Rhodopseudomonas palustris: one gene and its partner. The protein of the gene in region 1 interacts with the protein of each later gene in a pairwise test. Links are inferred from orthologs where the notes say so. Each region holds a gene or a part of one and is shown in the gene's direction. Other genes may lie near its edges.

Evidence for each region.
Region 2: the proteins of HZF03_RS19975 (region 1) and HZF03_RS12020 interact in binary tests that used the Escherichia coli proteins (3 or more experiments, as listed by UniProt). The link is inferred for Rhodopseudomonas palustris from one-to-one orthologs.

The regions. Positions count from the first base shown.
Region 1 is NZ_CP058907.1:4,374,249-4,377,423, reverse strand. Bases 84-2,940 are described here. They hold HZF03_RS19975 (2Fe-2S iron-sulfur cluster-binding protein), read left to right. Parts: upstream 84-1,280; coding sequence 1,281-1,601; downstream 1,602-2,940. Other genes in these bases: HZF03_RS19965 (NAD(P)/FAD-dependent oxidoreductase), read left to right, coding at 2,397-2,940; HZF03_RS19970 (acyl-CoA thioesterase), read right to left, coding at 1,780-2,235; HZF03_RS19980 (Hpt domain-containing protein), read left to right, coding at 825-1,184; HZF03_RS19985 (apolipoprotein A-IV repeat region-like domain-containing protein), read right to left, coding at 84-384. Outside these bases: more of HZF03_RS19985, read right to left, coding at 1-83; more of HZF03_RS19965, read left to right, coding at 2,941-3,175. UniProt on the Escherichia coli protein: Ferredoxin are iron-sulfur proteins that transfer electrons in a wide variety of metabolic reactions. Although the function of this ferredoxin is unknown it is probable that it has a role as a cellular electron transfer protein.
Region 2 is NZ_CP058907.1:2,629,414-2,632,512, forward strand. What follows is about bases 196-2,976. They hold HZF03_RS12020 (HesB/IscA family protein), read left to right. Parts: upstream 196-1,290; coding sequence 1,291-1,662; downstream 1,663-2,976. Other genes in these bases: HZF03_RS12005 (cysteine desulfurase), read left to right, coding at 196-372; HZF03_RS12010 (SUF system Fe-S cluster assembly protein), read left to right, coding at 369-737; HZF03_RS12015 (VOC family protein), read left to right, coding at 745-1,161; goxA (CTQ-dependent glycine oxidase GoxA), read left to right, coding at 1,816-2,976. Outside these bases: more of HZF03_RS12005, read left to right, coding at 1-195; more of goxA, read left to right, coding at 2,977-3,099. UniProt on the Escherichia coli protein: Is able to transfer iron-sulfur clusters to apo-ferredoxin. Multiple cycles of [2Fe2S] cluster formation and transfer are observed, suggesting that IscA acts catalytically.

The DNA.
Region 1 (3,175 bases):
GACGGTCAGAATGATGCCGCCGAACACCCAGACGCCGGCGAAAATGGTGGCGAGCGTATAGACGTTACGGGTGGTGCGGCCCTTCTGCAGCGACTGCAGCAACTGGCCGATGGTTTCGCGGTCGTCGTTGGCGGGGCGGCTGGCGAAGCTGCGCTCGGCGGCCGGCTCGAAGCTCGGTGCCGGCGGCGTGATCCGCGGCTCCCCGGCCAGCTCCGTCAGTTCGGAGAAGCTGGGCTCGGGGTTGTCCGAATTTGGCACACTTTCCTTTGGCCCGGCGGCCTGATCGTCACCGGCCGGAGGCGCATCGGGGATATTCAGGGCTTCCTGAATCGCCGACAGCGCGACTTCGGTCGGATCTTTGATCTTCTTAGGATTGTTCGCCATCTTGATTTACGCCCTTGTTACGCATCCGGGGACGTCGGTTCAGTGGAGACCGCAGAAAGGCCCCTCGGTGCTCCCCCAGCACGGCGAAGTTGAACCCCATTCCCACCGCGCTTTTGTCCGCCACTTCCTGAAACATCCTATTGGCTCGATGGCGCGAATGAAATGGTTCGAATTAAGACTTTCTTAATCATCGTTAACGGCATACCCGGCTAAGCCCTTCGGAGGACGGAAAAATCCCACCACGCCGAGCGGTAACGGTGGCATTTTAGCGACATCCTCGCGGCAACTCGGCGATGTTGTGCCAAAACGGTGCGCCTGCACCGGCAAGAATGCGTTAACTAGACTCATGGTTCGCTTCTCGGCCTGGATTGCCGAGATGTGGAAAACCGCAATTCTGTGCCGAGGTGAACGTGCCGATACAGGTCGAACGGATCGAATGGATGCCATCGCCGCCGCTGGTTCCGGACTTCGAGCCGATCGATGACGCTCATCTCTATAAGATGACGCTGGGCGACGCCGCGCTCGAGCGCGAGGTGTTGCTGCTCTTCACCGCCCAGGCTGCGAGCCTGATGGCGCTGCTCGCCTCCTGGCCTGCCGATGCCGCCGCACTCGCGCATACGTTGAAAGGCTCCGCCCGCGCGATCGGCGCTTTCGCCGTGGCGGAAGCCGCCGCGGGTCTCGAAGACGCGCTGCGCCGCGGCGAGGATGCGGCGGAACGGCTCGCCGTATTGGAGGCTGCGGTCGATCATGCCCGGGCCGCGATCGAAGACCGCTTCAAGCCGACTCGTCCAGGCTTTTGAAAGGCGTAACGGCTGGCGGAACGCCGGCCGAGACGCTATAGGACTGGCGCGTCAGCCCATAATTCATAAAACGAGCAAAGCGTCCGACGAGCAATCATGGCCAAGATTAACTTCGTTGATCACACCGGTGAAACCCGCACTGTCGAAGTCGAGGAAGGCGCGACGGTGATGGAAGCGGCGATCCGCAACGCCATCCCCGGCGTTGAAGCAGAGTGCGGCGGTGCCTGCGCCTGCGCGACCTGCCACGTCTATGTCGACGAAGCCTGGCGCGAGAAGGTCGGCGGCCCGTCGCCGATGGAAGAAGACATGCTCGACTTCGGCTACGACGTGCGCCCGAACTCGCGGCTGTCGTGCCAGATCAAAGTCTCGAACGAACTCGACGGGCTGATCGTCACCACCCCCGAACGCCAAGCCTAATTCCGTTATCTGCGATCGGAGACGCGTCGCGCGGTCTGCTGCGCGACGTCTCTCGTATTAGTTTGAGTCTTAGAACTAAGCCTGCCGAGCTCAGCACGGCGGCTACCCGCTTTTTTGGGTCGCTCAGCTGCTATTTTGTCCCGGCTGAGTTCAAAGCTCAGCAGCAGCGCCGCTGGTGTCAATCGTGCTCGATGTTGCGGCGCCACCACGGTCCGAGATTGGTGATAATCTGTTCGGTCAGCGGCGTCGGCTTGCGGCTGGTCTCGTCGACCAGCACTGTCACCGCCCGCGCCGAGGCCACGCAGACGCCCTCGGAAAACACCACCTGATCGAAATGCGTCGACGTGCGCCCCAGCTTGACCAGGCCGAGCCCAAGCTCGATCTTGCCCGGCCAATGCAGTTCGCTGCGAAAGTGAATATCCAGCCGCACCAGCACCCAAGATAGTCCCGGCGGGATCAGTCCGGCGTTCGGATCCTTCATCAGCGTGACCCGGCCGGTCTCGAAATAACTGGCATAAACCGCGTTGTTGACGTGGTTATTTGGGTCGAGGTCGGCGAAGCGGACGTTGTCGGCGAGACGGAAGGGGAAATCAGCGAGCTGTGGCAGCGCGTGGTCACGAGATCGTGCGGTCAAGGGCCATTCTCCGGGCTTTTTAGAACCATTGAACGCAAAACTTGCGCTAGAACAAGATACCAATATCCATTTATGGCTTTTCTCCCCCGTCGGCCTTGGTTAGACAGGCCGCGACCGGACCGCCCGCGTCCGAACATCTTCAACTGACAAAGAAAACAAAGATGACCGAAACGATCAAAACCGATGTGCTGATTGTTGGCGCGGGTCCGTGCGGACTGTTCGCCGTGTTCGAGCTGGGCCTGCTGGACGTCAAAGCGCATCTCGTCGACATTCTCGACAAGGTCGGCGGCCAGTGCGCCGAGCTCTATCCGGAGAAGCCGATCTACGACATTCCCGGCGTCCCGATGGTGACCGGCCATGGCCTCACCGAAGCACTGATGGAGCAGATCAAGCCGTTCAACCCGACTTTCCATCTCAGCGAGATGGTCGAGAATGTCGAGAAGATCGGAGACCCCGGATTCCGCGTCACCACCAACGCCGGCAAGGTGTTCGAATGCACCGTGCTAGTGGTTGCGGCCGGCGGTGGCTCGTTCCTGCCGAAGCGTCCGCCTGTGCCGGGCGTTGAAGCTTACGAAGGCACCTCGGTGCACTACGCCGTGCGCAAGATGGAAGACTTCCGCGGCAAGGACATCCTGATCGTCGGCGGTGGTGACTCCGCGCTCGACTGGACGCTGAACCTCAATCCAATCGCCAAGAGCATGACGCTAGTGCATCGCCGCGATGACTTCCGCGGTGCGCCGCATTCAGTCGAGCAGATGCGCCAGCTCGTCGCCAGCGGCAAGCTCGATCTCAAGATCGGCCAGATTACCGAGCTGCAGGGCGACAACGGCCAGCTTACCGGCGCGACCGTGAAGCTGAACGACAACACCACCTCGCAGATCAAGTGCGACGCGATGCTGCCGTTCTTCGGCCTGACGATGAAGCTCGGCCCGGTCGCCAA
Region 2 (3,099 bases), 1.7 Mb from region 1 along the record:
GTCGGGCTCGGTGCCGCGATCGACTACGTCAATTCGATCGGCAAGGAACGGATAGCCGCCCACGAACACGATCTTTTGACCTATGCCGAGGAGCGGCTGCGGGAGATCAACGCGCTGCGCATCATCGGCAGCGCCAAGGGCAAGGGACCGGTGATTTCCTTCGAAATGAAGGGGGCTCACCCGCACGACGTCGCCACCGTGATCGATCGGCAGGGCATCGCGGTCCGTGCCGGCACCCATTGCGTGATGCCGCTGCTGGAGCGGTTCCAAGTCACTGCGACGTGCCGTGCGTCGTTCGGCATGTATAATACCCGTGAGGAAGTGGACCAACTCGTCAGTGCGCTGATCAAGGCGCGGGATCTGTTCGCATGACCGATACGATCGAAGCCAAAGCCAACATGCAGACCGTCTCGGCGCTGCCGCCGGAAGAGACCGAGCGGCTCGGCACCGAGATCGTGGCCGCGCTGAAGACGGTGTTCGACCCGGAAATTCCCGCCGACATTTACGAGCTCGGGCTGATCTACAAAGTCGAGATCAAGGACGACCGCACCGTCGATATCGACATGACGCTGACGACACCGAACTGTCCGGCCGCCGCCGAGTTGCCGACCATGGTCGAGAACGCGGTGGCCAGCGTGCCCGGCGTCGGCGTGGTCAACGTCAACATCGTTTGGGAGCCGCCGTGGACCCCGGAGCGGATGAGCGACGAAGCCCGGCTCGTGCTGAATATGTGGTGAGGACGGATTGGGTCTGCGCCTGAACGGAGTGATCGAGACGGCGCTGTATGTCGACGACCTCGATCGCGCCCGAAGTTTCTACCAGGGCGTTCTGCTGCTGAGTCCGATGACGAGCGACCAGCGGTTTTGTGCTTTCGACGTGGGTGGTCGCAGCGTGCTGCTGCTGTTCAAGCGGGGCAGTACGCTGGAGACGGTCAATTTGCCGGGCGGCACGATCCCGCCGCATGACGGCAACGGACCGATCCACATTGGGCTTTCGGTCGAGCGTGACCAGCTCGGCGAATGGGAAGCGCGCCTGACGGAGCATGGCGTGGCGATCGAAGGACGCACGGAGTGGCCGCGCGGCGGGTCGAGTATCTACTTCCGTGATCCCGATCGCCATCTGCTGGAACTTGTGACGCCGGGTGTCTGGCCGATCCATTAGGCGTGATCGCGCGACGAGGTGGTAACACCTTTCGAAGTGGCAGTTGCGTAACTATCTGAAGGTCCGGCTGGTCGCCGGTGAAGCGGCGAACGTCTCCGGGCAGGCCCGGCAACAGGAGTGGGAAACACCATGGCTACGGCACGTCCTCGGCCTCAAGTGATGCGCCTCACCGACGCGGCGGCGGGCCGCGTCAAGGAACTGATGGTCCGCGCCGACAGCGAGATTCTCGGCCTGCGCGTTGGCATCAAGAACGGCGGTTGCGCCGGGCAGTCCTACACGGTCGAGTACGCGCACGATATCAAGCCGAACGACGAAGTGATCGAAGACAAGGGCGTCAAGATCCTGGTCGATCCGAAGGCGGTGCTGTTCCTGCTCGGCACCGAGATGGATTACAAGGCCGACAGGATGCAGGCGCAGTTCGTGTTCAACAACCCGAACCAGATTTCAGCTTGCGGCTGTGGCGAGTCCGTCGAGCTGAAGCCAGCTTCGATCGACGGCTGATCCCGGCACTTCCACCGATTGCAACATCGCTCCCAACGTGTAGAGCGCGCGGTACGCTACCGCGCGCTATTGTACATCTCCCATTAAGCGGCTTTTAAGGCGCGGCAAGCGAATACCTCTCCAAGCACACAACGACGTGGGGAGGAACAACAGATGAAGCGCCGCGATTTTCTGCTCGGAGCTGCGGCCATCGGATTAGGTGGACCGTTGCTGGCGAAAGCAGCGATCTCGTCGTTGCATGCGCAGCCTGCAGCGCCGAAAGGCGCGAAGATCGCCAAGGTCGCGATCTTTCCGGCGATCGGTTTCTCCCGCGTCGGCAATGCCGAGGACTGGTTCCTGGCGCCGGAAGTGCCCGGCCTGCTCGACGAGCCCGAGGGCGGCTTCAAGGACAAGCAGGGCCGTATCAAGAAACAGGTGCAGCGCTTCCGGCTGTTCGGCTACGACGACCAGGGCCGCGTGGTGCGCGAACTCGATGGCACCGATGGTGTGACCTGGAGCGTCCACGTCGCCAACACCAAGGCGGCCTGGTACGGCTTCGTCAACGCGATGGATCGCGGCGACACCGCGCCCGGCGTGCCCGGCGCGCAACGCAACGCCTTCGTCGCGGCGGACAAGCGCGAAGCGATGCTGTGCATCGATGCCGGCAAGCTGGAGATCTCCGGCGCCTCGACCAACCCCAAGGGCGGCGACGACAAGTATCGGATGAAGGGCCGGTTCTGGCAGACGCTCGACGTCTCGCTCGGCCATCTGCGCACCGACGACAAGGGGCGCCTGCTGGTGTTCGCCGCCGACGGCGTCTCGCGCACGGCACTGCCGCAGAATCCGGTGCGCGACTTCACCAACAATGACGGCTGGCACGACGACTGGGCCGACGGCTGGGTCAAGGCGACCGTCACCGTCGACGGCCAGAAGCTCGATTGCGATCCCGCCTGGGTGGTGTGCTGCGGACCGAAATTCGCGCCGCAGCTCGAGCCGATCGTGACGCTGTACGACGCCGCGCGCGAAGCGATGGTGGCGCTCGGCCAGATGCAGAGCCCGACCGACAAGGTCTCGTTCCGCCGCGATGTGTTGCCGATCCTGCGCCGCGCCGGCGCGATGCAGTGGGTGGCGACTGCGTCGTTCCTCGGCGCGGCCTGGAACGACATCGGCGATCTGTCAAACCCGGCAACGATCGAGACGCTGGCCAAGCCCGGCGCCGATGCCAAGGCCGAGCGCAAGAAGGTGTTCGATGCGTTCCGCAAGCCGGACGGTAGCGACCAGCGCGGCTACGCGATTCCGATCATGCTCGGCGATGGCGTCAACTATCAGGACAGCCCGCACGCCTGGCTGGCGCTGACGCAGACGCAGTATAGCGTGCTTGAACTGTGGGCCGACGGCAAGTTCGAGGCGGACTACGCTGATAAGAGCGCGGACGGGGTTCGCACTCTCGACGATCTG